2 regions of the Cellulomonas sp. H30R-01 genome follow, and region 1 is predicted to be linked to the other one. Evidence: riboswitches for the same ligand, from Rfam matches in the RefSeq annotation. Region 1 holds a riboswitch; the other holds the start of a gene.

What was found. A riboswitch is a leader RNA that binds a small molecule or an ion and turns the genes downstream of it on or off. The one in region 1 is predicted to bind cyclic di-GMP.
Region 2: linked by a shared signal. The riboswitch ahead of GXP71_RS15410 (glycosyl hydrolase) and the one ahead of GXP71_RS08315 (BldC family transcriptional regulator) in region 1 are both predicted to bind cyclic di-GMP.

Annotation. Positions count from the first base shown of each region.
Region 1 covers NZ_CP048210.1:1,859,992-1,875,785, forward strand. Annotated here, with positions in the region: gene GXP71_RS08280 (FAD:protein FMN transferase) at 1-808, opposite strand, end outside; gene GXP71_RS08285 (FMN-binding protein) at 795-1,280, opposite strand; gene GXP71_RS08290 (DUF3145 domain-containing protein) at 1,428-1,928, opposite strand; gene def (peptide deformylase) at 2,068-2,556, opposite strand; gene GXP71_RS08300 (AAA family ATPase) at 2,698-3,462, shown strand; gene GXP71_RS08305 (YhgE/Pip domain-containing protein) at 3,511-5,433, shown strand; gene GXP71_RS08310 (TetR/AcrR family transcriptional regulator) at 5,472-6,014, shown strand; gene GXP71_RS08315 (BldC family transcriptional regulator) at 6,269-6,484, opposite strand; cyclic di-GMP riboswitch class I at 6,500-6,574, opposite strand; gene GXP71_RS08320 (DUF1206 domain-containing protein) at 6,652-7,461, opposite strand; tRNA gene GXP71_RS08325 (tRNA-Ile) at 7,581-7,654, shown strand; gene GXP71_RS08330 (hypothetical protein) at 7,715-8,224, shown strand; tRNA gene GXP71_RS08335 (tRNA-Asn) at 8,298-8,370, shown strand; gene GXP71_RS08340 (cysteine dioxygenase family protein) at 8,808-9,347, shown strand; gene GXP71_RS08345 (rhodanese-like domain-containing protein) at 9,344-9,775, shown strand; gene GXP71_RS08350 (STAS domain-containing protein) at 9,781-10,161, opposite strand; gene GXP71_RS08355 (ATP-binding protein) at 10,288-10,680, shown strand; gene GXP71_RS08360 (SDR family NAD(P)-dependent oxidoreductase) at 10,917-11,696, shown strand; gene GXP71_RS08365 (GNAT family N-acetyltransferase) at 11,725-12,285, opposite strand; gene GXP71_RS08370 (response regulator transcription factor) at 12,447-13,157, opposite strand; gene GXP71_RS08375 (sensor histidine kinase) at 13,154-14,479, opposite strand; gene GXP71_RS08380 (M15 family metallopeptidase) at 14,654-15,244, shown strand; gene GXP71_RS08385 (LLM class F420-dependent oxidoreductase) at 15,281-15,794, opposite strand, start outside.
Region 2 covers NZ_CP048210.1:3,440,281-3,456,074, reverse strand. Annotated here, with positions in the region: gene GXP71_RS15440 (DUF2231 domain-containing protein) at 312-923, shown strand; gene GXP71_RS15435 (YitT family protein) at 1,150-1,776, shown strand; gene GXP71_RS15430 (hypothetical protein) at 1,822-2,010, opposite strand; gene GXP71_RS15425 (VOC family protein) at 2,196-2,570, shown strand; gene GXP71_RS15420 (glycoside hydrolase family 26 protein) at 2,859-4,337, opposite strand; gene GXP71_RS15415 (glycosyltransferase) at 4,327-5,889, opposite strand; cyclic di-GMP riboswitch class I at 6,243-6,317, shown strand; gene GXP71_RS15410 (glycosyl hydrolase) at 6,458-8,275, shown strand; gene GXP71_RS15405 (nucleoside deaminase) at 8,304-8,789, shown strand; gene GXP71_RS15400 (APC family permease) at 8,891-10,315, opposite strand; gene GXP71_RS15395 (YtxH domain-containing protein) at 10,557-10,904, shown strand; gene GXP71_RS15390 (gluconokinase) at 11,182-11,685, opposite strand; gene GXP71_RS15385 (MFS transporter) at 12,016-13,296, shown strand; gene GXP71_RS15380 (YciI family protein) at 13,380-13,721, shown strand; gene GXP71_RS15375 (phosphotransferase family protein) at 13,884-14,993, opposite strand; gene GXP71_RS15370 (MFS transporter) at 15,137-15,794, opposite strand, start outside.

The DNA of each region.
Region 1 (15,794 bases):
CCGCGTGGATGCGCACGTACTCGAGGTCGAACCGCACCTGGAGACGCTCGGGCTCGACGAAGAACAGCGCGGTCGCGAGCCCGTCGGCGACCATCGCGGTCGAGGCGACGGCCCACGTCGCGACGACGTCCCGCGTCGGCGCACCCGTGCGGGCGTCCACGACGTGGTGCAGCCCGTCGCCCCACGCGCGCCGGTCCACGCCCGACCCGCACACCGCGGCGTCGGCGACCTCGACGACGCCCACCGCGCGGCTCGCGTCGCCCGGCTGCTGGAGCCCGACCCGCACGGGGGTCCCGTGCCTCAGGACGTCGCCGCCCGCGTCGACGAGGACGTCCTCGACGCCGCACGCCGCGAGCTCGGCGGCCACGAGGTCGATGAGCTGGCCCTTGCCCGCGGCGCCGACGTCGAGCAGCACGGGCTCGTGCACGACGAGCCGGTCGCCGTCACGCTCGAGCACGTCGGCCGCGCGCGGGGCGGGCACGGGCGGACCCGCCGGGACGAGGGTCAGCCCCGGGTCGTAGCCGAGCCGCTCCAGGCTGCGGCCGACGAGCGGCGACACGGCGCCGCCGGTGCGCTCGTCGAGCACGTCGTAGAGGTCGAGCAGCGCGACGCCGTGCTCCGGCAGCGCGTGGACGCCGGGTGCGCGCGCGATCCGGGCGACGAGCGAGTCGGGACGGAACCGGGACCACACGGCGTCGTACGCCGCGACGCACGCGTGGACGCGGGCGAGCACGGCCTCGTCGAGCGGTACCGGTGTACGCAGCGTCCACCGGGTGCCGATCGCGTCGAACGACTCACGCGCGCGCATCGGCGAGGACGGACTCCAGCGCGGACTCGAAGGCCTGCGTCGTGAGCGAGGCACCGGCCACGACGTCGACGTCGACGTCCTCGAGCGGGATCCCGACGACCTGCGCCGAGATGGCGGAGGCGAAGTCGGACTGGAAGGTCTGCGAGGTGGGGTTGGTCGCCTGGGGCACGACGTCCATCGCGGCGACGATGCCCTCGTCGACGGTGAGCGTCACCTCGATGCTCTCCTTGCCCGCGGGCGAGGTGTAGATGCCGACCCCGACGTAGGTGCCGTCGACGATGCGGCTCGTCGGGGAGGCGGAGCTGCCGACGGCACCGCTCGCGTCGCCCTGCGCGCCGGCGGCGCCGGTCCCCGCGGCACCGCCCGCGGCGGTCGTGCCGTCGGCGGCCGTGGCGTCGGCGGCGCAGCCCGTGAGGGCGGCGGCGAGCGTCAGGCCCGCGAGGGCGAGCGCAGGCGTGCGGGGCGTGGTCATCGGGGTGCGTCCTCTCGTGGCCCGGGCGTTCCCGGGTCGGCAGGCGTCGAGGGGGCGACGCCAGGAGTCACACCTTGGCGGACAGGGTCGGCAGGCTGTCCACGCTCGAATCGATTAGGCGCTCACGCACCGAGACGTCGGTGCAGGTCAGCCCACCCGGTGGAGCCACCGCACGGGTGCACCCGCGCCCGCGTAGCGGAAGGGCTCGAGCTCGTCGTCCCAGGCCTGCCCGAGTGCCAGGTCGAGCTCCGCACGCAGGCGCGCGGGGTCGTCGGCGTGCTCGAGCGCCGCGCGGATCCGGTCCTCGGGGACGACGACGTTGCCGTGCACGTCGGTCGCGGCGTGGAAGATCCCGAGCTCGGGCGTGTGGCTCCAGCGGGAACCGTCGACGCCGTGGCTCGCCTCCTCCGTGATCTCGTACCGGAGGTGCGCCCAGCCGCGCAGCGCGGACGCCAGCCGCGCGCCGGTGCCCTGCGGACCCTGCCACGAGTGCTCGGCACGGTAGAAGCCAGGGCCTGCCGGCTGCGGGGTCCAGTCGAAGGTCACCCGCGCGGTCAGGACGTTCCCGGCAGCCCACTCGATGTGGGGGCACAGCGCACGGGGCGCAGAGTGCACGAAAAGAACACCGCGGGTGATCGCACCTGCCATGTCGTCCTCCTGGTCGGCTCGAGGTTCGCCTTCCCCAACGTCCTCGGGTCCTGCTCAGGAGCACTCACGGTCTCGCGGCGTGCTGTGCACACTATGCCCGACGTGCGGCGTCACCGCCAAGCACCCGGGCGGGGATGCGTCAGAGCTGCTCGCGGATCGCCCGCATCGCCTTCTTGCGCACCGACCGCTCCAGGCGGTCGAGGTACAGCATGCCGTCGAGGTGGTCGACCTCGTGCTGGAGGCAGCGCGCCATGAGCTCGGTGCCCTCGACGACGACCTCCTTGCCGTCGAGGTCGGTGCCGACGACTCGCGCGTACCAGGCGCGGCGCGTCGGGTACCAGAGGCCCGGGACCGAGAGGCAGCCCTCGTCGCCGTCCTGGTACTCGTCCTCGGAGAGCTCGACGATGACGGGGTTGAGCACGTAGCCGATCTCGTCGTCGATGTTCCAGGAGAACGCGCGCAGGCCGACGCCGATCTGGTTGGCCGCGAGCCCGGCGCGACCCTCGTGGTCGACCGTCTCGAGCAGGTCCTCGACGAGCGAGCGGACACGGTCGTCGACCGCGGTGATCGGGTCGCACGGGGTGCGCAGGACGGGGTCTCCGACGGTGCGGATCTCTCGCATGGCCATGCGTCGATCCTTTCATGCCCGGGCCGTCGACCAGGGCCGTCCGGAGGCGGCGTGTGAGCAGCGAGACACCGGAGGGCGCCGACAAGCCGACGAAGCGGGCGTACCTTTGTACTGACCGGTCAGTCAGAAGGGAATCGCCACATGACCGCCTCCCCCGAGATCGGCACGACCCCTGTCGCCGGTGCTGCGAGCGACACCCCCGGCGCCCCCGAGCCCCTCGGCGCGACGTCTGCACCGCCCGTCGTGCGCGCCCGACGCCTCGCCCTGCACGGGCCGCGCGGGCGGGTGTACGGACCCGTCGACCTCGACGTCGCGTCGGGCGAGCTCCTGCTGGTGCAGGGCGCCCAGGGGTCGGGCCGCACGAGCCTGCTGCTCACGCTCGCGGGCCGCATGGTCCCCGACGCCGACGCGCGGCTCGACGTGCTCGGCCACCACCTGCCGCGCGAGCGTCGCGCCGTGCAGCGCGAGGCGGCGATCGCCGGCTTCGGCGGGATCGACGACCTCGACCAGTCCGTCACGGTCGGCGCGCTCGTCCGCGAGCGGCTCGCCTGGCTCGGGCCGTGGTACCGGCGCCAGCCCCGCCTCGGGCAGCACACGCTCGACGAAGCGCTCGCGCCGGCGTTCGGCGACCGTCCCGTCCCCGCGCCGGGCACCGTCGTGTGGGACCTCGACGAGCTCGACGCGATGCTGCTGCGCCTCGGGCTCGCGCTGCTGCAGCGGCCCCGCCTGCTCGTGGTCGACGACGTCGACCAGGTGCTCGACGACGCCCGCCGCCAGGTCGTCTGGAGCCGGCTCGAACGGCTCGCCGCGGACGGCCTCACGGTCGTCGCCGCGTGCGCGAGCGCCGACGAGGTCGCGCGCACCCGCTGGGTCACGGCGCCCACCGTCGTCGCGCTCCCCCTCTGACTCCCCGTAGCCGCACCCACAGCACCCACCGCAACCCCGAGGACCGTCATGCTCTCGCTCACCGCCGGCACCGAGCTGCGCCGTTTCCGCCGCGGCACGCTGCCCCGCCTGGCCGTCGTCGCGATGATCGTCGTGCCGCTGCTCTACGGCGTCCTGTACCTGTGGGCGTTCTGGAACCCCACCGGGCACCTCGACCGCATCCCCGTCGCGCTCGTCGACGCCGACGCGGGTGCGACGCGCGACGGCGAGCCCGTGCACGCGGGTGCCGACCTCGTCGACCGGCTCGTGGACGAGCACCGCCTCGACTGGGTCGTGACCGACCCCGCTGACGCCGCCGACGGCGTCGACTCCGGCCGCTACTACTTCAGCGTCACGGTGCCCGCCGACTTCTCGGCCGACCTCGTCTCCGCCGGCGGCGACTCCCCGCGCTCGGCGCGCATCGACGTCGCCTACGACGACGCCAACTCGTTCCTCGTCACGTCGCTGGGCCGCACCGCGATGGAGCGGATCACGGCCGCCGTCTCGGAGACCGCGGGCGAGCAAGCCGTGGACGCGGTGCTCGTCGGGCTCTCGCAGGCGCACGACGGTCTCACGGAGGCCGCCGACGGCGCGGTCCGTCTGCGGGATGCCGCGGACCAGCTCGGCGCCGGCGCGCGGACGCTCGCGGACGGTGCGGGCTCGCTGGCCGAGGGCGCTGAGCGGGCGTCGTCGGGTGCCGCGGACGTCCGCGACGGCGCCGCGCGGCTCGCCGACGGGTCGGCGCAGGCCGACACCGCGGCCGGGAGGCTCGCGACCGGGAGCGCGCAGGTCGCCGACGGCGTGCACGCCGCGGCCGCGCAGGTCGACGGGCTCGTCGCCGACATGTCCGGGCTGCCCGCCGACCTGCAGACGCTCACCGCCTACCTCACCGCGCGCGCACAGGCGGGTGACACCGCCGCAGCGCAGATCCTCACGCACCTCGCGTCGACGGCGGACCGGCTGCCCGACGCGGCGACCCTCGCCGCGGCCCGGCAGCAGCTCGACGCCCTCGACACGGGCGCCCGCCAGGTCGCCGACGGGGCGGCTGCGCTGCACGACGGGACCGCACAGGTCGCTGCCGGGGCCGGGTCCCTGCGCGACGGCACGCGCTCGCTCGCCGACGGCACCGCGCAGGTCGCGTCCGGCGCCCACGACGTCGCCGACGGCGCCACCCGGCTGGTCGACGGCACCGGCCGGCTCGGCGCGGGCACGGCCACGCTCGCGGACTCGCTCGACGACGGTGCGGCGCAGGTCCCGGCCGACGACGACAGCACCCGGGCGGCGCGCGCCGCCGCGATCGCCGACCCCGTGGGGCTCGACGCGACCGACCGTGCGACCGCCGCGGGCTTCGGCGAGGGCATCGCCCCGTTCTTCCTGCCGCTCGCCCTGTTCCTGGGCGGCGTCGTGACGTGGATGATCCTGCGGCCCGTCCCGCCGCGCGCCCTCACCACGCCCGCGCGCGGCGTCCGTGCGGCCCTCTCCGGGTACGCGCCCGCGCTCGTCATGGGGATCGTGCAGGTCGTCGTGCTGCTCACCGTCCTGCGGGTGGGGGTCGGGCTGACACCGACGCACCCGGTCGGCGCGCTCGCGTTCACCGTGCTCGTGGTCGCCGCCTTCCTCGCGGTGCAGCAGATGCTGCTCGCGCTGCTGGGCACGGCTGCGGGACGCATCGCGACGCTCGCGCTGCTCGTGCTCCAGCTCGCGTCGGCGGGCGGCACGTACCCGGTCGAGACGTCACCGGCGTTCTTCCGGGCGCTGCACCCCCTGCTGCCCATGAGCTACGGCGTCGACGGCCTGCGGGCGCTGCTCACCGGCAACCCCGACGGGCGGCTCTGGACGGCGGTCGCCTACCTCGTCACGCTCCTCGTCGCGTCGCTCGCCGTGACGTCGTGGCGGGCCGGACGCATGCGGACGTGGACGCTGTCGCGTCTGCACCCCGCGCTCACGATCTGACCGGCGCCCGCGGGCGCACGTTCTGGGAGGCTGCACGCATGCGGACCACCGACACCCGGCGGCACATCGTCGACGCGGCCCTCGCGCTCGTCGCCGAGCGCGGCTACACCGCGACCGCCGTCGACGACATCGCAGCCGCGGCCGGCGTCGCGAAGGGGTCGGTGTTCTACAACTTCGGCTCCAAGGCCGAGCTGTTCGAGGCGATCATCGCCGAGGGCGTCGCGCGGCTCACCGCGGCGCTGCGGGCGGCCGCCGACGGCCTGACCGGCACGGACGCGGTGGACGCGCTCGTCACCGAGCTGCTCACGCAGGTCCGCGACCACCCGGACTTCGCGAAGGTCATGGTCGCCGAGGTGTTCCGCACGGGCCGCCTGTGGCAGGACTCGATCCGCGCGCTGCGCGACGACGCGATGGGCGTGTTCGCCGGTGCCGTCGAGGCGGCGTGGCCCGGCCGGGACCCGTCGCTCACGGCTGCGGCGCTCTTCGGTGCCACGGTCGTGGCCGGGCTCGAGTGGCTCGTGTTCCAGCCGGAGCGCTCGCTCGAGGACGTGCGGTCAGCGGTGCTGACGACGGTCCGTTGACGTCGCCGCGCGTCCGGCCGGGTCACCGTGCCGACGCGGGACAGGGCTCGGCCCGTCGCGGGACGCGCGCCCGGTCCGGCGCCGGTCGGGCGCCCGTCGGTCGCCGCCGGCGCGTGGGCCAGCGCTGACTCCCCCACCGGCTCGGCGTCCGCACGCCGGACGCTCCGCACGCCGGACACAGCAGGACGCCGGCGGCGACTGGTGTCACCGCCGGCGTCCCGGGGTCGTGCAGGTCGCGGCGCAGCCGCGAGAGATCACTCGCCCGCGCGCTGCGTGGGAACGCCCTGGAGGAGCTGACGCACCTCGGCCTCGTGGAAGCGGCGGTGCCCGCCCAGCGTGCGGACGGCCGAGAGCTTGCCGGCCTGCGCCCAGCGCGTCACCGTCTTGGGGTCCACGCGGAACAGGACCGCGACCTCGCCGGGGGTGAGAAGGGCACCCTGCGTGAGGGGGGCGTCGGTGGTCACAGCCATGGTCATCTCCTGTCGTTCGGTAGCTCGGCTGACCTCGTGGGTCCCGTGGCTTTGCGTCCCCACCTTGCGGCGGGTTTGCCGTTGTCGCTGACAACAAGAACTATGACCGTTTCTGGACAGTTAGTCAAGAAACTCCGCGTCAGTTGCGTGCGGCAAACGGGTGAACTTCAGAGCCGCCCGTATCTCGCACGGGCAAACGCATACCCGCCGTACGCGACGAGCCCGAGCGCCACGAGCCCGAGCAGGAACGGCCCGCCCGGCTGGTCCCGCAGCGTGTGCAGCGCCTGGTCCAGGCCCCCCGCCGCCTGCGGGTCGGCCTTGGCCGCCGCGACGACGAACAGCACCCCCACGACACCGAGCGCGACACCCTTGAGCACGTAGCCCCAGACGCCCAGGCGCTCGACCACGCGCCCCGCCGTCCCCGACGGCAGGCGGTGCAGGTCGGCGAGGAACTTCTTCTTCCAACCCTTGACCACGTGGTAGACGCCGACGCCCACGACCGCCAGACCGACGGCGGCGACGAGGATCCGACCGCCGGGCGCCGACATGAGTCGCGACGTGAGGTCCGCGGTCTGCTGCTCGCTCGACGTGCCGCCGCCGCGCGCGAACGCGAACGACGCGAACGCGAGCGCCAGGTACACGAGCGCACGGCCCGCCGCCTTGGCACGCCACCCGTTCGTCCGCGAGCCCTGGGCACCGCCACCCGACGTGGGCGGTGCGCCACGGACGGCCTTGGCGACCTCCCACGCGCCCAGCGCCGCGAAGGCCACCACGAAGAACCACAGCGCCGCGCCGCCGAACGGCGTCGACGCGACCGTCCCCAGCGCGCCCGACTGGTCGGCCTGCTGGCTGCCGCCTCCGACCGCCACCTGCAGGGCCAGCACGCCGATGAGCACGTGCAGCACCCCGCTCACCGCGTACCCGGCCCGCGCCGCGAGCTCCCAGCCGTGCTCGGCGTGCGTCGTGTTCCCGCTCATCTGCGCCTCACCACCCCGCTCTCCCCCCGGTCGTCCCCCGTGCTCCGTCGCGTCGGATCGTGGCAGCGAACGCGCACCCCCGCGACCGGAGAGGACTGCCGTAGCCTGGGCTCCGCCTCGGGGCAGTAGCTCAGCCGGTCAGAGCAGCGGACTCATAATCCGTGGGTCGTGGGTTCAAGCCCCACCTGCCCCACCCGACGCCCCTCCCCCGCGCGTGCGCGGGGGCCGCACCCCGCGCGGGTACCGTTGCCCGGTGGCTCTCTCCCGTCGACGCCGGCTCCCTGCGGCGGACCGCGCGCTGCTCGACCTGCGCCCCGGCGACCGCGTCCTCGTCGAGGCGCACCTGAGCGACGGCCGGTGGGCGGTCGCGTCCCGCCGGGCGCTGCACCTCCTCGAGGACGGCAAGGTCGCCCGCGTCCCCTGGAGCGAGGTGGACCGCGGGTCGCTCGACCCCGCGACGCGCGTGCTGACGGTCACCTGGGTCTGGGGCGGCACGTCGCGCCTGCCGTTCGCGCAGGACTCCGCGTCCGTGAGCTTCACGCAGACGTTCCGCGAGCGCGTCCAGCAGTCGGTCGTCCACACGGTGCCCGTCACCGTGCCCGGCGGCGCGAAGGTCCGGCTCGCGCTGCGGCGCGACGAGGAGGGCGAGATCTTCACGCAGGTGCTGGGCGACGCGGGCGTGGACGTCGACGACCCCGTCGTCTCCGCGGCACTCGACGTCGCCGAGGCCGAGGCGCGCGACGCGGTGGGTCTGCCCCGCTGACGCGGGTGGCCGCCGGACGCCTCGGGTGGTCCGGAGCACCCTCCGACGGCTGCTAGAGTTTCTTCCCGCGCGATCCCTCGTAGCTCAATTGGCAGAGCATCCGACTGTTAATCGGACGGTTACTGGTTCGAGTCCAGTCGAGGGAGCTTCGCACCGAGGCCCCCGCCCGGCACCACGCCGAGCGGGGGCCTTCGTCGTACCGCCACATCTCCGCCCCGGCCGCGCAGCAGGGCCGCCCCACGCCTGCGCGCGACGCCGTGCCATCCGGATCGTGAGAAGTGCGCCGCTCCGCCTTGCCCTGCGAGCAGCGCTGTGGTGACGTCTGCCGCCTGCCGGGAGCGAGTCTCCTCCCGCCCGCCGACGCCCGAGAGGAAGGACCCACCCGTGCCGACCACGACGTCCTCCTCCGTCCGCGTCCCCGCGTCGCCGGCCCTCGCGCGCCGGTCGTGTCGCTGTCGCCGCTGCTGCCCGTCCTGATCCACCGGCGACCACGCCGGAGCAGCCCCCGGTCGACGCCGTGACGCGTGCGCCTCCTGCGCGCAGCCGCCGCGTCGGCCTCTCGACGCACCGGAGAGACACGACCATGACCCTCGACCTGACCCTGCCGCCCACCACTGCGACCGCACCCGCCGCGCCCGCCGCAGCCGCCGCACCCGGCACACTCGGCACCGCGGAGCTCGCCGACCTCGTGCGGTCGATCGCGGCGCGCCCGGACCGCTGGCGTCCGCTCGTCCGCTTCCAGGAGAGCGGACGGTGGTGGACCCGGCTCGACGCACCGGCCGGCGTCGACGTGTGGCTCCTCACGTGGCTGCCCGCGCAGGGCACCGAGCTGCACGACCACGGTCGGTCGTCCGCGGCGTTCACCGTCGCCGCGGGCACCCTGACCGAGCTCCGCCCGGGCGACGACGGCGCGCCCGTCCCGCAGGGCTTCGCGGCCGGGCGCACCCAGACGGTCGAGCCGGGTGATCTGCACGACGTGGTCAACGCGGGGACGGAGCCGGCCGTGAGCATCCACGCCTACTCTCCCCCGCTCACCCGCATGACCTACTGGGGTGCGGGGCCGGACGGCGTGCTGGTGCCGACGCGCACCGTCGACACCGACGAGCCGGAGACGGACGCGTGACCGCCGCGGTGCGCCGCCGCACGATCGACGACGTCCTCGCGGAGGCTCGCGCGCGCCTGCACCGCCTCACGCCGCACGAGGCGTGGGCCGCAGTCGAGCGCGGTGCGCTCCTCGTGGACATCCGCCCCGCCGCGCAGCGGGCGGCCGAGGGCGAGGTGCCGGACGCAGTCGTCATCGAGCGCAACGTGCTCGAGTGGCGGCTCGACCCCGCGAGCGCGCACCGCATCCCCGCGGCGACCGGGTACGACGTCGAGGTCGTCGTGCTGTGCTCGGAGGGGTACACGTCGAGCCTCGCGGCGGCGTCGCTCGCCGACCTGGGGCTGCACCGGGCGACGGACGTCGACGGCGGGTTCAGCGCGTGGCGAGCGGCGGGTCTGCCGACCGCCGGGGTGCCCGTGGGCGGGACGGCGCGCACGGTGCACGCCTGACCGGCTCAGCGGGCCGCGTCGTCCCGGTCGCCCTCGCCGTCCCGGTCGAACATGGACACGACGCCCGAGGCCTCGAGCGCCATCAGCGGGCTGCCCGACGCGCCGCGCAGCGGGACGCGCGACGACTGGTGGGACGCGACGGTCACGAGCACCGCGATGACCGAGGAGTCGATGAACGTGGCCCGGGTCAGGTCGATCTCGCGCACCCCGGCGGCGACGAGGGTCGGGCCGAGCTCGCCGCGCGCGACGCCGAGCTCGTCGGCGAGGTCGAGGACGGACGCGACGTCGACGTCGCCGTCGACGCGCAGCACGTGCGGGTGCTCGGGGTCGACCCGAAGGCCGTCCTGCGGGGCGTCTGCGCCGTCCAGGCGTGTCGGTGACGTCACGTGCCCCAGTATGACGACTCGACGCGGGCACCGTCGTACCCGACGCGCGACACCGCCGCCTGGCCGACCGGGCGACGCGCCCGTCGCCGGTGCGCACGGACGCGTCCGGGCGGGTACGGTCGGCGGGTGCACGCGGAGGTCGACGGCAACGAACGCTCGTTCGCGTCCTCCGTGGGGTCCCTCGCGCGGGCGCGCGCGTGGTCGATGGAGCGGGCCCGCGACGCGGGTGCGCCCAAGCGCGTGGTCGACTCCGTCCAGCTCGCGATGAGCGAGGCGTTCACCAACGCGGTGCGGCACGCTCCCGGCTCGCAGTCGATCACGGTGCGCGCGGTCCAGCGCGACCGCGAGGTGACGTTCGAGGTGCACGACGGCACGACGACAGCGCCCCGGCGGCGCTCGGGACGCGAAGGCCTGCCCGGTGGTCACGGCCTGCACATCCTGGACGCGGTGACGTCGGGCTGGGGGTGGCGTCCGACGCGCGGCGCGGGCAAGGTCGTGTGGTTCACGGTCCGCTGGTGACCGGCGCTCGGGTGACGTAGGCGTCACCTGCGGGGCTCGTCACACGGCCCGTGCTTGACCGGGCGCGGTGCCCACCACCCCGTCCGTGCGTGTCCGCACGCTGCCACGACGGTCGGCAGCGCGCCCGGTCGGGGCCGGGCGGGCGGCGGCGCAGGTGCGCGGTTACGGTCGACGGATCGCATGCGGTCGGCGTCCGGAGGGCGGCGGCGGCCGGGTCGGTGGCGAGAGGACGCGCGATGGTGGCGGCGGAGAAGGTGGCGCTCGTGACGGGCGCCGGGTCGGGCATCGGCCGGGCGAGCGCGCTGCGGCTCGCGGCCGACGGCATGACGGTCGTGGTGCTCGGGCACCGGCAGGAGAGCGCCGACGAGGTCGCCGCGGAGATCCGCGACGCCGGTGGCACCGCGGTGCCGGTCGCGGCCGACGTCGCCGACGCCGAGGCGGTCCGGGGCGTGGTGCGGCGCGTCGAGGAGGAGCTCGGCCGGCTCGACGTCGTCGTCGCGAACGCCGGGGTGAACGGCGTGTGGGCGCCGGTCGACGAGATCGAGCCCGAAGAGTGGGACGCGACCATCGGCACGAACCTCACCGGCACGTTCCTCACCCTGCGGTACACGGTCCCCCTGCTCGTGCGGCAGGGCGGTGCGGTCGTCGTCGTGTCGTCCATCAACGGGACCCGCACGTTCAGCAACTCGGGCGCGTCCGCCTACGCGACGAGCAAGGCGGGGCAGGTGGCGCTGGCGCGCATGCTCGCGGTCGAGCTCGCGCCGCGCGGGGTGCGCGTCAACGTCGTGTGCCCGGGCGCGATCGACACGGAGATCGGCGACAACACCGAGCAGCGGAACACCGAGCGCCTGGGGGTGACGGTCGAGTTCCCCGACGGCGAGATCCCGCTCACGGGGTCCGAGCCCGGGCGCGCGTCGCAAGTCGCGGACGCGGTCGCGTTCCTCGTGTCCGACGGCGCGAGCCACATCACCGGCACCGAGGTGTTCGTCGACGGGGGCCAGTCGCTCGTCGTCTGAGCGGGACGTCCCGCGCAGCGAGCGACTGTCACGGGCTGGTCGTCATCACCGCGAGCGCGTCCTCGTCGAGCGGCCGGTCCGCGAGCACCAGCCGGACCGCGTCCGGGTCGGGGTTGCCCACGTCGGGTCCGCGCCAGGCGAGCGTGAGCCCGAGACGCTCGGCGAGGCGGCGGGACGCCGCGTTGTGCTCGAGGAGGTAGGCGGCGACCGGGACGTCGGGCCGGACGTCGCGGGCGGCGTCGAGCGCGGCGCTCGCGAGCTCGTGCGCGAGCCCGCGACCCTGCGCCTCGACCGCGAACCGGTAGTACACGTTCCAGACGGTGCCCTCGCGCAGCGTCACGCCGCCGATCCCGATCACCCGGTCGTCCTCGCGGTCGCGCGCGGTCCAGTAGCCCAGGCCGTCGTCGTCCCACGCGGTGGCGTACCGCTCGAGCTGGGTGCGGGTCTGGTCGGTCGACGTGTGCCGCCCGGACGGCAGGTGCTCCCACAGCCGCGCGTCGGCGTTCAGCACGAACACCGGCTCGGTGTCGTCGACGCGTACGGCGTCGAGGCGCAGGCGGGCGGTGAGGACGTGGCGCAGGTCGGTCACGGCTCGACCGTAGGCGGGGCGTGCGTCGGGTGTCACGAGCGCGGCGTCGGGCGCGGTCACGGTCGCGGGTCGGGCACCGCGGGGTCACGCCGCTCGGCAGCGCGCGGCGGGCGCCGCCAGGGGTGGACGTCGGACCACGCCGGCCCGCGGCCGTCGTGCCGTCAGACGGCGTCGACCTCGCCCGTCGCCGGGCGGACGAGCCCGGCGTCGAACGCCGCGACCACGAGCTGGACGCGCGTCGCGAGGCCGAGCCGGGACAGCATCGAGCTGACGTGGCTCTTGACGGTGGCCTCCGTGAGCGCGAGCGCGGCAGCGACGTCGGCGTTCGTGGCCCCCGTCGCGAGGTGCACGAGCACGTCCCGCTCGCGCGGCGTGAGCCGGTCGAGCACCTGCCGGGCCGCCGGTGACGCGGTGCGCGACCGGACCGCGTCGGCGGCCTCCGCGAGCCGGACGTACCGCGCGACGACGTCCCGGGTGACCGCGGGGTCGAGCAGCGAGTCGCCCGCGTGGACGCGCCGGACGGCGGCGACGAGCTCGGCGGGGTCGGCGTCCTTGAGGAGGAACCCGTCCGCACCCGCGCGCAACGACGCGACGACGTACTCCTCGTCGTGGAACGTCGTGAGCATGATCGTGCGGGTGCCCGCGAGCGCCGGGTCGGCGACGAGCGCTGCGACCGCGTCGATGCCGTTGCCGTCCGGCATGCGGATGTCCATGAGGACGACGTCGGGGCGCGTCGCCCGGACGGCGTCGACCGCGTCGGTGCCCGTGCCGGCCTCCCCGACCACGGCCATGTCGTCCTCGTGCTCGAGGATCATGCGCAGCCCGAGCCGGATCGTGGGCTGGTCGTCGACGACGACCAGGCGCACCGTCACCGCGCCGCCTCGGCCACGGCGGCGCCGGGACCGCGCGGCGTCGTCGTCGGGAAGGACGCGTGCACCGACCACCCGCCGTCGCCGGTGGGTCCGGCGTCGAGGCGACCGCCGCACGCGCGTGCCCGCTCGCGCATGTGGACCAGGCCGTGACCCCCGGACGGGCTCTCGGCGCGGTGCGGTCCCGGGTCACGGACGACGAGGTGCAGCGTCTCGCCCCGGTCGTCGACGCGGACCTCGGCGCGTGTCGCGCGGGAGTGCAGCAGCACGTTCGTCAGCGCCTCCTGGGCGATGCGGGCGACGGCGAGCGCGACGTCGGGCGGCAGGTCGACACGGTCCGGGAGCGTGAGGTCGACGGCGACGCCGGCCTCACGCAGCCGCTGCGCCGCACGCCCGACGTCGTCGACCCCGGGTGCCGGGGCGAGCGCGGCGGAGACGCCGGCGGAGGCGGACGACCCCGCCGTCCCCCGGGCTCCGGCGTCGAGGGCGTCTGCCCGGTCGTCGGCGCGCAGCACGTGGACGAGGCCGCGCATCGCGGTGAGCGCCTCCTTGCCCGCGCCGGCGATCCACGCGGTCGCCTCGGCGGTGGCCTCCGGACGGCGCCCGGCGACGCGGTTGGCCGCCTGCGCGCGCACGACGATCGCGCTGACGTGGTGCGCGACGACGTCGTGCAGCTCCCGCGCGATCCGGGTCCGCTCCGCGAGCACCGCGCGCTCGGTGCGCACCTCCTGCAGCCGGCGCAGCTCGGCGTTGCGGGCCGCCAGGTCGGCGCTGGTCCGCTCGAGGCGGTGGACGACGGCGCCGAGGACCACCACCGCGCACGCGAGCGTCGCGAGCGCGACCGAGTAGGACACGTCGACGAGCGGCATCCAGGGCAGCAGCCACACGTCGAGGTGGCGCGTGACGGCGAGCCCGCCGGGCACGAGCAGGGCCAGCGTGCCGCCCACGGTCGCGACGGCTCCGACGACCGGCGCGACCGCACCCGCCCGCGCGCCGACGAAGGCCGCGGCAAGCAGCGGGGCGAGGTGCAGCTCGGACTGCAGGCCCGTGCGGTAGACGAGCGGGTAGCCCACGACGACACCCCAGAACGTCGCACGCGGGTGCCCCCGCCACGCCGCGACGACGACCGCGAGCGCGAGCCCGCACCACCACCAGGCGGACACCCACCGCGGGTTCCACCAGTCCGAGGAGCGCAGCACCTCGACGACGACGCACCACGCGAGCCCGACGGCGACGCCGAGCAGGAGGTCACGGACGTCGCCGGACGTCGGGGCGACGGCCGCGTCGGGCGTGGTGGACCCGGGGTGGGGCGCGGTCGGGTGCACCAGACGACGCTAACCGCGCGACTGCGCGCCGCCCGACCGCCCCCGGACGGAGATCCGGGACCGGCGGGTCAGACCCGGGACGGACACCGGGCGGGCACCTTCCGTCGATCGGCCGCGGACGGTTCGGCCGCCGCTCCGACGCGGTCACCGCACGACCTTGCCGACGCTGGAGCCATGACCAGCAGGACGACCCGACCCCGCTCCCCCCTCCGCCTCGTGCCCGCGCTCGTCGTCGGCACGACCGCCGCCGTGACGGCCGTCGGTGCGGCCGCGTTCGCATCGGGTGCGCTCGACTCCGTGCTCGCACCACCCGCCCTCTCCGACGCGGGTCACCCCCAGGACGGCGTGGGGCTCGCCGACCCGGCGGCCGCTCCCCCGCGCGCGGTCGACGGCCTCGACGCGGAGCTCCTGCGGCGGTTCGACGCCGCGCGCGCGGCGGCCGCCGAGGACGGCGTCGACCTGACGATCACGTCCGGGCACCGGACGGCCGAGCAGCAGCAGTCGCTCGTCGACGACGCCCTCGCGCGGTACGGCTCGGAGGCCGAGGCGCACCGGTGGGTCGCACCCGTGGACGGCTCGGCGCACGTCGCGGGCACGGCGATCGACGTGGGCGCGACCGACGGGGCGTACTGGCTGCTCGACCACGGCGCGGAGTTCGGGCTGTGCCAGGTGTTCGCGAACGAGGTGTGGCACTTCGAGGCGACGATCGAGCCGGGCGGGACGTGCGGGCCGACCGTGCCGGACGCGTCCGGGCTCTGGCACTGACCGGCGCACGTCGCGCCCGGCTCGGGGCTCGGGTGGTCAGCCCTGCGCGTCGCGCCAGGCCACCCACTGCTCGGCGAGCGACAGGTCGTAGTCGGGGCCCGACGTGCCGACGGTGAAGAGCGTCACGCCGGCGTCGACGAGCGCGTCGGCGACCTCGCTGGGCGGGGCGCTGACGGCGACGCTGCGCTCGACGAGCGTGCCCGTGTCACGGCCGACGGCCTCGCCGTGCTCGTCGAGGATCGCGCTCTTGCGCGCGAGGGTGTCGACGTCGCCGAACGAGTGCCACGCGTCGGCGTGCTCGGCGACGACGCGCAGCGTCTTGCGCTCGCCACCACCGCCGATCAGGATCGGGATCTCGCGCGTCGGCGCCGGGTTGGACCTCGCCCAGCGCTCCTTGATGCGCGGCATGGCGCTCGCGAGGTCCGCGATGCGCGAGCCCGCGGTGCCGAACTCGTAGCCGAACTGGTCGTAGTCCTTCTCGAACCAACCTGCGCCGATGCCGAGGATCAGCCGGCCGCCGCTGATGTGGTCGACCGTGCGGGCCATGTCG
Region 2 (15,794 bases), 1.6 Mb from region 1:
GTAGCAGCAGGCCCAGTAGCGCGTGGTTCTCGTGCGTCACCGGCGGTGTGGCACCAGCGGTCGTACGGCCGCGAGACGCCGCCCGGAGAAAGCCACCGTTCGCCCCCACGCCGTAGGCGCGACCGGACGACCCGATGCTCGGCACCGACCCTGTCGACGCACCGTGGTGTCGGCACGCGCCCGCGAGGATCAGGCGGTGCGTCGCCGGCGGGCACGCCGTCGCACCCCTGCGTAGGGTCGAGAGGACGGTCAGGACGTGGCCGACGAGCCCGTCGCCGAGCTCTCCACGGCGACGTACCCGAGGAGTCCTCATGGTCACGGCCGACACCGACCGACCCGGCGACGCGTCCGGCGAGCAGCACAGCACCGGTAGGCACACAGGCCCGCGCGCCGACTCCGTCGCCGACCGGTTGGCCCAGGCGCTCGAGAACGCGCACCAGCTCGACCCGATCGTCGAGCGGGTCGCCGCGCTGTGGCGCGGGCCTCTCCAGCACGACGGCCTGCGGCGGCTGCTGCGCGGCAAGCCGCTCGGCCACGCCGCGCACCCGCTGCTCACCGACGTGCCGCTCGGCCTGTGGATGAGCTCCGCGGTCCTCGACGCGGTCGGGCAGGAGAAGGCGGCGCGCCGCCTCATCGGTGCCGGGATCCTCGCCGCCGGACCGACGGTCGTCACCGGGTGGGCCGACTGGTCGGTGGCCGACGACCGGACCCGGCGCGTCGGCGTCGTGCACGCGGCGTCCAACGGCGTCGCGCTCGCGTGCTACACGGCGTCGTGGCTGGCCCGCCGCAAGGGCAACCGGGGTGTCGGGCTGCTCGCGTCGGCCGCCGGTGCCGCGGCGCTCGGCGTCGGCGGGTTCCTGGGCGGGCACATGGCGTACGTGCTCGGCTCGCCCCCGCGGGACCCGGACGCGCCGGTGCGCTGAGCCGAGGCCGGTCCGGCGCGCGCGCCCGACTCGGTCGCCTGACTCGAGGCCGATCCGGCGCCCCGCGTCCGACGCGGTCGCGTGAGGCGGGCCACCCCGGCTGACCGCCCTACGTCCCGTAGGCGACCGCGTCGTCGTCGGTCACAATGTCCTGCGCGCGATGCACCGAGCCGCGCACGCCCCGGGCAGCGTCGCCCGCCACGACGACGCGACCGAGGACGACACCATGGCCACCACCGACACCCCGACGCTGCCCACGGCGATCCCGCACGGGCGCGCGGAGGACCTGCTGGGCCTCGTGACGGGCGTCGTGCTGGTCGCGGTCGGCATGTCGCTGCTGCGGACCGGCGGGCTCGTCACGGGCGGCATCGCGGGTGCCGCGCTGCTCCTGGGGCACGTCGTCGACGTGCCGCTCGGCGTCCTGTTCTTCGCGCTCAACGTGCCGTTCTTCGCGCTCGCGGCGCACCGGTCGGGCTGGTCGTTCACGCTGCGCAGCGCCGCGACCGTCGGGCTGGTGTCGCTCGGCACCGCGGTCACGGCGGCGCACCTCGACGTCGCGTCGGTCGACCCGTGGTTCGCCGCCGTGGTCGGCAACCTGCTGTGCGGGACGGGCATCCTCGTCGTGTTCCGGCACCGGGCGAGCGTGGGCGGGTTCTCGATCGTCGCCGTCCTGCTGCAGGAGCGGTCGGGGATCCGTGCGGGGCACGTGCTCATGGCGCTCGACACGCTCGTCGTCCTCGCGGCGTTCACCGTCGCCCCGCCGCTCGACGTGCTGGTGTCCGCCGCGGGCGCGGTGCTGCTGAGCCTCGTGGTGACGTTCAACCACCGGCCGGGCCGCTACACCGGCTTCTGACCTGACCGGACCGGCCGGCGGCAGCCCACGTCGCGGCGCCAGACGTCAGCCGCCGTAGAACGACTTGAGCAGCTCGTACGCGACGATCGCGGGCCACACGAGCGCCTTCGGGATCGCCAGGACGAAGTCCCAGAACCCCTCCCCGGCCGAGAAGTAGTAGACCGCCGCCCCGATGATCCCGAGGCCGTAGACCGCCCCGCCGCCCGCACCGCCCGCGTCCGAGCCCTTCGCCATGTCCCGCTCCCGTCGCTCGCGCCGTCGTGCCCTCGACGCGCACCCTCCCGCCGCGGCCACGTCCGCGGCATCACCCGTGGCGGGGGGTTCCGTCCTGCCGGGCAGGGGCGCCGTGTGGGTGGTCCGCGGGACGATGGGCCGGACGCCGCCGGGGACGTCCGGCGGACCGACCGAGGGGGTCTCCCGTGGAGTTCAGGCTCGAGCTCGTGATCGTCCCCGTGAGCGACGTGGACCGCGCCGTCGCGTTCTACTCCGAGAAGGTCGGGTTCGTCGTCGACCACGACCAGCGCGTGAGCGACGACGTGCGCTTCGTCCAGCTCACGCCGCCCGGCTCCGCGTGCTCGATCGCGGTCGGGCTCGGCCTGACCGACGCCGCGCCGGGATCGGTGAAGGGGTTGCAGGTGGTCGTCGACGACGCCGACGCGGCGCGCGCCTTCCTCGTCGAGCACGGCGTCGAGGCACCCGAGGTGCAGGAGTTCCCGTGGGGCCGGTTCACCGGCTTCCGGGACCCCGACGGCAACGAGTGGTCGGTCCAGCAGCTCCCGGCCTGGCGCGGCTGACGCGCACCTGGCGCGCGGCCCCGCGCCTGTCGCGGCGCGACCGACGCCGACCCGGCTCTCGACGCCCGAAGCCCGACGGTCGACGGACGAGACCCGACGCCGACGCTCGACGACCGACGACCGACGACCGACGACCGACGACCGACGACCGACGACCGACGACCGACGACCGACGACCGACGACCGACGACCGACGACCGACGACCGACGACCGACGACCGACGACCGACGTTCGACGGACGACGACCCCCGACCCCGGCGGCGGACCGGGACCGGGGGTCGCGTCGGTCACGGCCGCGGCAGCCCGATCCCGGTGCGCGCGAACCCGTCGGCGGCGGCGCGCAGCGACTGCGGCGACGAGTCGAGCCGCCAGTCGTTCGTCGAGCGCCCGCTGCCCTCGCCCGAGGTCACGGCGAGGCTGAACCAGCCGATGCCGATGATGTCGCTGTTCTCCGGCCGGGCCAGCCCGTCGAACAGGCTGCTGATCCACTGCGCCTTCTTGCCGCCGCGCTCGGTCGCCCCGATCTCCGCGAGGAAGATCGGCTTGCCGGGAGCGGCCTCGCGCAGCATGGGCAGGGTCATCGCGTACGTGTCGTCGAAGGTCGGCACGGGGTCGCCCGGGCGGTAGTAGCCGGACATGCCGACCCAGTCGACGTACTCGGGGCCGGGGTAGAACTGCCGCGGGTGCGGCTGGCTGGGGATCTTGTTGACGCGGTTGGGTGCCCACAGCCACACGACGAGGTCGTTCGCGCCCTCGGCCTCGAAGATGTCGTGCACGTGACGCCACATCTCGACGTACTGGCCCGGCTTGTTGCCGTTGACGGACCCGCCGTCCCAGCCGCGGATCTCCGACCACGGGTACCACGAGCCGTTCATCTCGTGGTCGAACCGGATGACGAGCGGCAGCCCGGTGGCGGCGATGTCGCGGGCGTACTGGTGCAGGTAGTCGTCGAACGCGCCGCCGATGATGCGGCTGAGCGAGAACTCGGGCACGTAGTTCGTGATCGAGCCGATCTGGCTCTGGCTCTCCCACGTGAGCAGGGGGATCTGCCCGCGGCTCCACGCGGCCTGCACCGCGTCGGGGCGGAACGGGGTGTCCCACGACTGGAAGTAGCCGCTGACGTTCGCGTTGCGGTTGACGGCGGCCTCGACGCCGTTGAACTCGGCGTAGTCGAACGGGCTCTGCGTCGTGTAGAGCCCGAACAGCTGACTGGCGGCGAGGATCTGCGACTTCGTCATCGACGCGGTCACGGGCGGTGGCACGTAGCCCTTGGGGTTCTCGACCTTCCAGGACAGCTCCTGCACCTGCCGGCGCAGGTCGGCGATCTTCGCGGTCGTGTCGACGGCGGCGGCGTTGTGCCGCTCGCGCGTCGCCTTGAGCTCGCCGTTGACGACGTTGGCGGTGTTCGCCTGCGCGGCGGCCTCGGCCTCGGCGCGACCGAGGGCCTGCTGGGTCGCGACGAGCTCGGCCTGCAGCGCGTCGAGCTGGGCCTTGAGGTCGTCCGCGCGCGCCTTCTGGACGGTGTCGAGCACGGGCGGCCGGCCGCCGGTCAGCTTCTTCTCCGCGGCGGTGAGCTGGGTCTTGAGGTCGTCCGCCCGGGCGCGTTCGGTCTGCAGCGCGACCTCGGCCGCGGAGGGCCCTTCCCAGAAGCGCTGGCCCTGCGGCGTCGACCACGCGAGGCCCGTGACCAGCAGGAGTGCGACGACGAGGGCCGCACCGCTGATGCGCTGACGGCGGCTGAGGCGGAACAGGCGGTCAGAGAACATAGGCGAGCGCCTCCACGCTGAGCAGGGCACCGCCGAGCAGGTAGGGCACGGCGGCCTTGGGGTTGAGCCGGCGCCGTCGGGCCGGGGGAGCCGGCTGCGTCCGGACGTAGGTGAGCGTCTCGGTGCGGCGCTCCGCACGGGTGCCGGGTGCGGTCCGCGTCGCCTGCGGGCCGTGGCCCGAGCCGCCCGCGATCGGCACCCCGGACGGCGGGGTGTCGCCGACGGACGGCAGCGCCGCGTCGATCGGGCGGTCGGGGTCGGCGCGCAGCGCGTCCTCGGCGACGTCGAGCACCCCGTCGGAGCGGTCCGCGGAGTACGCGTGCGCGCGGGTGCCCCACGACGCGACGTGCGCCATGCGGAAGAACCCGAGCAGCCGGATCGGCATGAGGAAGAACGTCGAGAACACGATGTACGCGGGCAGCAGGAGCAGGTCGCGCGGGACCTCCCGCAGGTGCCGCATCTGCCGCAGCGCCATCGACAGCCAGCTGGCCGCGACGACGAGCCCGACGAGCAGCACGACGCCCTGCCACCCGGGCCGCAGCTCGAGCAGCGGCTTGTAGAAGTTGTAGCCGGTCTGGGTCAGGGTCCGGTACAGCCCGCCGACCCACGTCCCGAGCAGCAGGAACGGCAGCAGGATGTCCATGACGAAGAAGAACCCGAGCACGGGGGCGTGCCCGGTCATCCAGGGCAGCATCCGCAGGGTGTTGTACTGGCTGCCGCGCGCCCAGCGCAGCTGCTGCTTGGCCATCTTGCGCAGCTTCAGGGGCGCGTCGGTGTAGACGAGGCTCGTGTGCTGGTAGACGGTCCGGTACCCCTGCTTGAGCGTGAGGTTGGTGAGCGTCCGGTCGTCGGAGACCTCGAGGAAGATGCCGAGGAACTCCTCGCCGAGGAACTGCGGCATCGCCCGCTGGAGGACGTCGCGGCGGAACGCGATCGTGCGGCCGGGCAGGCACCCGACCTGGCCGAGCGCGGACTGCGCGGGCATCGCGTACAGCGCGCGGCTGTTCTCCAGCCAGTCGGCCCAGCGGGTGATGAACTTGCGCCGCGGGTCGAGGATCCGCTGCCGGGTGGTGACGCCGCCGACCTTGGGGTCGTTGAACGGCTTCACGAGCTCGGTCAGGGTGTGGGGCGTCCAGATGGTGTCGCTGTCGACGAGCGCGATGACCTCACCGGTCGACACCTCCACCCCGATGGCGACCGCGTTCCTTTTTCCGGCGACCGGCGTCCAGATTCGGCGCACCTCGGGGAAGTCGTCGCAGACGGATTCCAGGGCCGTGTTGCGCGGTCCGTTGATGACGACGACGACCTCGTGCGGCTGCTGCTCGGTGATGCGGCGCAGCACGTCGTGGAACAGGTCGAGGGGCTCGTCGACGACGGGGATGACGACGGACGTGGTCGCGCGGCACGGCTCCGTCCACGTGCGGTAGCGCGCGGAGAGCACGACCTTGACGAGCCAGATGAGCCAGACGAGGGCGGTGAACAACGCGAAGAGATAGATCTCGAACGGGGCGTCGGAGAGCAGGTCACGGACCTGCAGCAGGAAGATGAGCACGCGGGAGCTCCTCGGGTCGAGGCGTCGGCGTCTTCAACGCGGCGGGTGTCGGGCCGCTCGGGGTCGGCGGCGAGGGCGTCGCGGGGGAAGGGCTGCTCGGCGTCGAGCGGTGAGGCGGCGCGGCACGCGGTCGGAGTCCCCCCGGTCCCCGAGCAGTCGTGCGGCGCCGGATCCCGGCGTTCGGGAGCGGCCAGGTCCGGCGTACCGGACAAGTGCTCACAGTTTCCACGAGTCACCCGTGAAGGGAAATACCCGTCCACAAGTTGGTCAGTACAGATATGACTATCTAGACAATTGTCTAGGACCTTCGTCCTATATACACGTCCAAGTGTGTGCTCGTACGCTTGTTCGGTCAGCGAGAACGGCAAACCTGCCGCGAGGCAGGGACGCAAAGCCATGGGGCCCTCGAGGTCCGCCAGGCTGCCGAACGACTCAGGGGGCTCTTCACTTGCGCACGTCCACGCCCGTTGCGGGCGCCATCACCCATGCCCAGATCCACCCGACCCGCCGTCTCCGGGGCACCCGTGCGCTCCGGCCGGGCACGACCCGCCGGCGCGCCGCCGTGGTCGTGACGGCCCTCGTCGCCGGCCTCCTCGGCACCGGCGTCGCCGCACCCGCGACCGCCGCCGAGCCCGCACCGGGCAGCGCCGCCGCGGCCCTCACCCCGCAGAGCGGCCTTCTCTTCGGCGCGTTCGTCGCCAAGGGCACGTCCACGCAGGAGGACGCCGTCGCGACGTTCGAGGACACGGTCGGCCGCAAGCTCGACACCCAGCGCCTCTACCGGCAGTGGGACGAGGACCTGCGCGCCGGCGGCGTCGCCTCGGCCGTCGAGCGTGGCCGCACGCCCGTCCTGTCCGTCGCGACCAAGCGCGTCGACGGGACCAAGGTGAGCTGGGCGTCCATCGCCCGTGGCGACCAGGACGCGACCATCGCCGCGCAGGCCGCGACCGTCGCCGGCCTCGGCGTCCCGCTCTACCTCACCTTCCAGCACGAGCCCGACTACGCGACCGGCTTCGGCACCGCCGCCGAGTACCGCGCCGCGTGGCGGCACTACGTGCAGGTGTTCCGCGACAAGGGCGTGAGCAACGTCGTCTGGACGTGGATCGTCACGCCCACACCGTTCGCCGTGAACGCGACCACGACCGCCGACGCGCTCTACCCCGGCGACGACGTCGTCGACTTCGTCGGGCTCGACGTCTACAACTGGAACGGCTGCAACCCCGGCGGACCCACGTCCTGGCAGAGCGTCGCGACCCAGTCCACGGCCGTGCGCGCGTTCGCGCAGAAGCACGGCAAGCCGATGATGGTCGCCGAGTGGGGCTCCGTCGAGGACCCGACGAACGCGCAGCGCAAGGCCACGTGGCTGCGCGACTCGATGACCACGTGGACCAGCTGGCCCGAGGTCAAGGCCGTCCTCTACTTCCACCAGCAGGGCAGCTGCCCGTGGTGGGCGGACTCCTCGCCGACGACGCTCGGCGCGTTCCAGTCGATCGCGGCCGACCCCGCCGCCCGCACCCGCACCACCGCGTGGCTGCGCGTCTCCGCGACGCACGGCGCCGCACCGCTCGCCGTCACGGTCGACGCGTCCCGCTCGTCGGCCGCCGGCTCGACGCCCGGGGCCGGGATCGCCTCGTGGACCCTCGACCTCGGTGACGGATCGGCACCCCTCACCGGCACCGGCACGCCGCCCGCCACGGTGAGCCGGACGTACGCCGGCGGCACCTATGCGCTGCGGCTCACCGTGACCGACACCGCCGGCCGCACGTCGACCGACCGGGTCTCCGTCGAGGCCGCACCCGTGCCGACGGTCACCGTGTCGGCCAAGGACGTCACGACGACGTCCGCGACGTCGCAGGCGCTCGTCGACCTGCACGGGTTCGCGGGCACCGTGCGGTCGGAGTGGGGTACGACGACCGCCTACGGGACGACCGGCCCGGTCACGTCCGTCCCGGCGGTGTCCTACGCGAAGGCGGTCAACCAGCCGCTCGGGACGCTGCAGCCGAACACCACCTACTACGTGCGCACCACGACCACGACGCCCGCGGGCACGACCGTCACCACGAGCAGCTTCGAGACCGCCGGGAAGCCCACGTCGTCGAAGCAGTGGACGTCCGGCACGACCGCGACGTCGACCACGTTCGTGGCGCAGGTGCACCCGCACCGGCTCGCGACCACGGCGTGGATCGAGTGGGGCACGACCACGGCCCTCGGCCAGACGTCACCCGTCACGTCGGTCGCCGCCCTCACGTACGAGAAGTCGGTGTCGAGCGGGCTCCTCGGCGGGCTCGCGCCGAGCACGACGTACTACTACCGGGTCGTCGCGCAGAACTCCGCGGGCACCCTCGTCGGGCCGATCGCCAGCGTGAAGACGCCGCGCCTGTCCTGACCGCCGGCCGCGGCCTAGGGTCGGCAGCATGGCCGTGACCGACGCCGACCTGGTCCACCTGCGACGGTGCGTCGCGCTCGCGCGCGAAGCGCTCGACGACGGCGACGAGCCGTTCGGCTCGGTGCTCGTCGACGCCGCCGGGACCGTCCTGCTCGAGGACCGCAACCGCGTCAAGGACGGCGACCAGACCCGGCACCCCGAGCTCGAGATCGCCCGCTGGGCCGCCGCGCACCTCCCGCCGGAGGAGCGCGGCGGCTGCACGGTCTACACGTCGGGCGAGCACTGCCCCATGTGCGCCGCCGCGCACGGGTGGGCCGGGCTCGGGCGGATCGTCTACGTCGCGTCGAGCGGGCAGCTCGTCGCGTGGCGGCGCGCGTGGGGGCTGCCGGCCGGGCCCGTCGCGCCGCTGCCCGTGAAGTCCGTCGTCCCGGGCGCGGTCGTCGACGGGCCCGCCGAGGCGCTCGTCGACGCGATCTGCCTGCTGCACCGCGAGCACGCCGACCGGTCGCGCTGAGCCCGGCCGGCAGCGCGGGCCGGCGCCGCCCGCGTCGACGTGACGAGGTCGTCCGACGTCGCCGTCGCCGGCCGCGTCGACCGTGAGGAGGCCGTCCGACGTCAGGCGCGGGACGTCGGGGCCGCCGCCTCGCGGCCCGTGCGGTCCGTGCGTCCCACCGCCCAGCGGTTGACCAGGTACAGCACCACACCGATCGCGAGCAGCGCGCCCGCCCGCACGTAGACGGCCGGGTCGCGGCCCGTCAGCGGCGACGCGAGGACGAGCGACACGACCGCACCCGCGACCGGGGCCCACGTCGGTGCCCGGAAGGTCGGTCGCGCGGCGTCGTCTGCGGCGGTGCCGTCCGCGTCCGCGTCCGTGCCGTCGTCCGGCCGGCGCCGCAGCACCAGGACGGCGACGTTGACCGTCGCGAAGACGAGCAGCAGAAGCAGCACCGTCGTGTCCGCGAGCCCCGCCAGGTCGCCCGTCGCCACGAGCGTCAGCGCGATCACCACCGTGAACGCGATCGCCACGTACGGCGTCTGCCGCCCGCCCACGCGCCCCAGCACGCGCGGCACGATCCGCTCCTGCGCCATCCCGTAGACCAGCCGCGACGCCATGAGCATGTTGATGAGCGCCGTGTTCGACACCGCGAGCAGCGCGATCACCGCGAACAGCGCGGGCGGGAACGTCAGCCCTGCGACCTTGACGACCTCGAGCAGCGGGCCCGTCGACTCCGCGAGCACGTCCGTCTCCACGAGCATCGACGACGTGAACGCGACACCCACGTAGATGAGGCCCGCGACCGCGAGCCCGCCGAACAGCGCGCGCGGGAAGTCGCGGCGCGGCGCGTGGCACTCCTCCGCGAGGTTCACCGAGTCCTCGAACCCGAGCAGCGCGTAGAACGCGAGCGCCGTCGCGCCGAGCACCGCCATCCACGCCGACCCGTCGGTCTCCAGCACGAACGCACGGCCCGGGTCGCCCTCGCCCGTCAGCAGCGCCCACGCACCGATCGCGAGGATGACCAGCAGGCCCGTCGCCTCGACGATCGTCAGCACGACGTTGACGCGCACCGACTCCGAGATCCCCAGCAGGTTCACGCCCGTGATGAGCAGCAGGAAGAACCACGCCGCGACCAGCGTCGGCACCGACACGAACTCCGCGAGGTAGTCGCCGCCGAACGCCCGCGCGGCCGCGCTCGCCGACGTGATGCCCGACATCATCACCGCGAACGCCACGAGGAACGTGAGGAAGGGACGACGGAACGCCCGGTTCGCGTACAGCGCGGCACCCGCCGCCTGCGGGAACCGGCCGACCAGCTCGGCGTACGCCGTCGCCGTCAGCGTCGCCAGCACGAAGGCGCACACGAACGGCAGCCAGATCATGCCGCCGACCTCGGCCGCGACCTTGCCCGTCAGCGCGTAGATGCCCGCGCCCAGGATGTCGCCGACGACGAACAGCAGCAGGACGCGTCGGCCGATCGTGCGCCGCAGCGGCGGGCCGTCGGCCGACCGCGCGCTCGTCGTGGCCGTGCTCGGGTCGCTCATGCCGACCTCCCCCTGCCGTCGCGTGCCGCCAGTGTCGACCCGCGGATGCTCGTGCGCGCGGCGTGACGACGCGGTGTCCACCGACGCGCCGCCCGCACGTGGCGCCGGTCTCGCCCGCCGCACGGCCGCGAGGGGGTGGCGTTCGACGCGCGCACCTGCGGGCCGGTGCCTACGCTCGGACCTTCGGACGGGCGGCGCGCACTGCGGACGTCGCCGCCACAGACCCACGGGAGGACCGCTCATGAAGGGCAAGGTCGTGTTCGCCGTCGGCGTCGGGCTCGGGTACGTGCTCGGGACCCGCGCGGGACGGGGTCAGTTCGAGAAGATCAAGGGCTGGGCGAACGACGTCTGGCAGGACCCGCGCGTCCAGGGCTACGTCCAGGACGTCGAGAGCCAGGCGACCGAGTTCGCCAAGCAGCAGGGTTCGGCGCTCAAGGACAAGGCCGTCGAGGCCGCGAAGTCTGCCGTCGCGGGCAACGCACCGTGGCGCTCCTCCACGACGACGCCCGAGGCCGACGACCCGACGCCGGACGTCCTCGCCGGCGAGCCGATCATCGACGCGGAGGACGCGCGCTACCGCACCCCCTGACGAGTCGCCGCTCCCGCTGGCCTGGGAGAAGCACCGGGAGCGACCGACCACGACGACGCGCCCCCGACGACCGCCACCCGGCGGGACGTCGGGGGCGCGTCGGTGCGTGGGGGGCGTGTCGGCGCGAGGGTGCCGCCGGGGCACCTCGTCCGTCGCCCGCTCGTCCCTCGCGGGCCGGTCTCCGCGTGTCGGTGCGAGAACGTCGACGTCCGCGTCGCGTGGGGCGCGTGCTCCCCGTCGGTCAGGCGCCCGTGACGGGGGCGCCGGGCCGGTGCCGTCAGGCGTTCAGCGCCTCGACGACCGCGGCCGCGGTCTGGGCGGGGTCGCGGTGGACGGACAGCTCGACGCCGTCCTCGCCCGGCCCGAGCGGCTCCAGCGTCGCGAGCTGCGACTCGAGCAACGACGTCGGCATGAAGTGCCCGCGCCGCCCCGCCATGCGCCGGGCGAGCTCGTCGTGGCCGACGGCGAGGTGCACGAACCGCACGCGCCCCTCGGCGCCGCGCAGCACGTCCCGGTAGGTCCGCCGCAGCGCGGAGCACGCGACGACGGTCCCGCGACCGGCCTCGGCGTGCTCCGTCATCGCGGCCGCGACGAGCCGCAGCCACGGCCCGCGGTCCTCGTCGGTGAGCGGGACGCCCGCGGCCATCTTCTCGACGTTGGCCGGTGGGTGGAGGTCGTCGCCCTCGACGAACGGGGTCCCGAGGGCCTCGGCGACGAGCCGCCCGATCGTCGTCTTGCCCGTCCCGGACACCCCCATCACGACCACGTGCTGCACGCCCACCGACTCTCCTCCGCTCACACTCCCGGACCGGCCCACCCTCCCACGCCCCACCCGCCCCCCGCCCACACCCACCCCGCCCACGCCCCGCCCACGCCCACCCCGCCCACGCCCCGCCCACGCCCACCCCGCCCACGCCCCGCCCACGCCCACGCCCCGCCCACGCCCCGCCCACGCCCACCCCGCCGAGCCCCACCCCCGCCCGCTGCCCGCGCCCGCCCGCGGCGTGAGGGGGTGGGACTCGGGGCGCACCGAGGGCCGTGAGGGAGGGCGCGGGCCCGGCGGCGGACGCGCGGCGGGGACGGGTGCCTCGGGCGACGTAGGGTGGCGGCGATGTCCGTGCTCGTCGACACCACCCCCCTCCGCGTCAGCCCGGCGTTCCGGCGGCTGTGGTGGGGCCTGTCCGTGTCGAACCTCGGCACGCAGCTCACGGTCGTCGCCGTCGGGCTCCAGGTGTACGACCTCACGGGCTCGACGTTCTCCGTCGGCGTCCTCGGTGTCTGCGCGCTCGTCCCGCTCGTCGTCTTCGGGCTGTACGGCGGCGCGATCGTCGACCACTACGACCGCCGCCGGGTCGCGCTCGTCGCGTCGCTGGTCGCGTGGACCGTGGTGCTCGGGCTCGCGGTACAGGCGTGGCTCGGCAACGAGCACGTCGGGCTGCTCTACGCGCTGGTCGCCGTGCAGTCGGCCGCCGGTGCGGTGAACAGCCCTGCGCGGACCGCGATCATCCCGCGCCTCGTCGACCCGACCCTGCTGCCCGCCGCCAACGCGCTGCAGACCACCGGCTGGAACGTCGCCCTCACCGTCGGCCCGCTGCTCGGCGCCGGCCTCGTCGCTGCGTTCGGGTACGCCGCCGCGTACACGCTCGACGCCGCGCTGTTCACGTTCGCGCTCGCCGCGCTGCTGCGTCTCCCACCGGTCCCGCCCGAGCCGTCGTCCGTCCGGCGTGCGCGCGTCGGGCTCGGCTCGGTGGTCGACGGCCTGCGCTACCTCGGCACGCAGCGCAACGTCCGCATGACGTTCGCGGTCGACCTGGTCGCCATGATCACCGCCTCTCCGCGCGTGCTGTTCCCCGCGGTCGCGCTCCTCTACCTGGGCGGCGGCGAGACGACGACCGGCGTGGTCAGCGCCGCGGTCGCCGTCGGGGCGGTCCTCGCGGGGGTGTTCTCCGGGGGGCTCGTGCACGTGCGCTGGCAGGGCCGCATCATCACCGTCGCGATCGTCGTCTGGGGGCTCGCGATCGCCGGGTTCGGCGCGGTCCTCGTCACCGTCGACGCGACGCGGCCCGACCAGGTGCTGTGGGGCGCGCTCGCGCTCGCGGTCCTCACGCTCGTCGTCGCGGGGGCCGCGGACGCGATCTCGTCGGTGTTCCGGCAGAGCATCCTGCAGACCGCGACGCCCGACGACATGCGCGGCCGCCTCCAGGGCGTGTTCGTGGTCGTCGTCGCGGGCGGGCCCCGGCTGGGCGAGCTGCTGCTCGGCGGTCTCGCGACGCGCGTCGGTGAAGGCTGGACAGCGGTGATCGGTGGCCTCACGTGCGTCGTCCTCGTGAGCGTCCTGGTGCGCGTCCAGCGCACGTTCTGGCACTACGACGCCCACCACCCCACCCCCTGACCGGGTGCTGTCGATTCCGGCGGGGCTCGTCCGTCACAGTGGTGACACGCCGCCACGGAGCGGCCGGCACACGAGGAGCGACGATGACCCGGTACGCCATCTACTTCCAGCAGAACTGGGTCGGGGACCACCCGGCCGAGTGGTTCCAGTCCCGCGTCGAGCCGAGCACGGCGGTCGTCCGCGACATGGAGGCGGCCGGGGTGCTGGTCTTCGCCGGCGGGCTCGAGGAGGACCTGGCCGAGGCGTTCACCGCCGACGCGACGAGCGGGACGGTCACGATCACCGACGGTCCCTACGCCGAGACCACCGAGTACCTGGGCGGGATCACGGTCATCGACGTGCCCGACCTGGAGACGGCCAAGATGTGGGCGGGACGGGTCGCCGAGGGGTGCGGCTGGCCGCAGGAGGTCCGGGTCATCAAGTAGCGCGCCCGGGCGCCGGCTCGTCGACGCGCGAGCGGGTCGACGAGCACGGGCGACGCTCCGGCGCCGAGCGCGGTGCACCGACGCGGGCGTGTCGACGCGAGCGCGTCGACGCGGGCATGCCGACGAGGGTGCGCAGCACTCCGGAGCGGCCGCGCGACCGATCTACGCGAGCGAGTCGAGGAGCGTGCGCAGGGCGTCGGCGAGGGTCGTGCGGTAGCCCGGAAGCCAGTCGCCCGCGAACGACCGGGGGACGATCTCGGTCGTCAGGATCAGCGTGAGGAACGTCCGGTACAGCGCGAGCCGCGTCTGCGCCGACGGGCTCGTGACGTCGATGCCACCGGGCACGACGCTCGCGTAGCCCGCGAGCACGCGCGGGTTCACGGGGCCGACGTTGTGGCAGTCGGCGCCGACGAGCTCGTGCAGCGGGTCGCCCCAGAACGCGCGCTCGGGGTCGATGACGCCGACGATCCCGCCCGTCGCCGGGTCGACGAACAGGTTCCCGGCCCAGAGGTCGGTGTGGACGAGCGTGGGCGTCGTGACGTCGTCGAGCGCGTCGCCGTGGCGGCGCAGCGCGGCGCGCACCTCGTCGGCGGGCAGCTCGACGCCCCAGCGCGGGGCGTCGGTCAGGACGGCCTCGACCATCGCGGTGAACGTCCCGCGCCACGTGGGGGCGTTGAGCCCGGCCGCGGGGTTCGGGTAGCCGAAGCCGCCGTCGGGCGCGGGCAGTCCGGCGGTGTGCAGCCGGGCCATGTACGCACCGAGCTCGTGCTCCGCGCGCGCGGTGCGGGGGTCGTCCTCCGCGGTGCCGAAGCCGGCGTCGACCAGCGGCACCCCGGGCAGGTGGCTGACGACGAGCGCGTCCGACGGCACGTGCGTGCGCGTGAAGTCGGTGAGCAGCACGCGCGGCATGAGCAGCTCCGGGTGGTGCTCGGCGAGCCGGTAGACGTGCGCCTCGGACCGGACCAGGTCGTGCTCGTAGGTGAGCAGCGCGTCGGTCGCGGTGGGCGCGGTCTTGACGATGACGCGCGTGCCGTCGTCGAGCGTGACGCGGTAGCTCGTCGCGAACATCCCGCCCGTGAGCCGCTCGACCCCGGCGATCACCCCGAGCGGTGCGAGCACGGCACGCAGGGCGTCGACGGGCACGTCCGCCGGGGCGTCGTCGGTCGGTGCGGTGCCGGCGGCGGGGGCGTCGGCGGGCGCACCCGGCCCGTCCGACGGCAGGTCGGACAGGGTGGCGGAGTCGGTCACGGGTGTCGCGTCGGCGAGGGTCACGACGCGCACGGTACTGCGGGGTCGTCGCGTCGGGGGAGGGCCGATGGGCCGTTCGTGGTGTCGAAAGTGGACGAGCCCGGGGTGTCGGGAGTCGCCGCGGCGACGAGGCCGGTGACGCCCTGCCGGAGAGCCCGCGGCGGCGTTCAGCCGTCCTCGGCGACGCCGGTCGGCCGGGGTGGCGCGGGGTGCTCGACGGCGCTGCCGACCTCGCCGTCGGTCGCGCCCCGCTGCTGCGGCACGGCGCTGCGCGGGTCGACGCAGTCGGCGACCTCGCACGCGGCGACGGCCGCACCTGCGGTGGCCGACGGCGACTCGTCCTCGACGGCGCGCGCGACGCGCTCGTCGGCGGCCTTCGCGTCGGGACGCGGCCGCAGCGTGCGGTACGCGGCGAGGGTCGCGACGAGCGCGAGCCCGGCGGAGACGATGACGACGAGGAACCCGCCGTGCGAGCCGTCGGCGTCGATGCGGGCGCCCGCGATGGACGAGCCGAAGGAGACGCCGACGCCGAGCGACGTGCCGACCCAGGTGAGGCCCTCGGTGAGCCGCGCGGGCGGCACGAGCTGCTGGACGAGCGCGTTGCCGTTGATGAGCGTGGGCGCGATGGCGAAGCCGGTGACGAACATGACCGCGGCGAGCACGACGAGGTTGGTCGCGACGACGAAGAACGAGACCCCGACGGCGAGCACGACGACGCCGATCGCGAACCGCTGGTGCAGCGGCCGGACCCAGTGCCGCGTGCCGTAGAGCAGCCCGGCGATGAGCGACCCGAACGCGAACACGGCGAGGATCACACCGGCGATG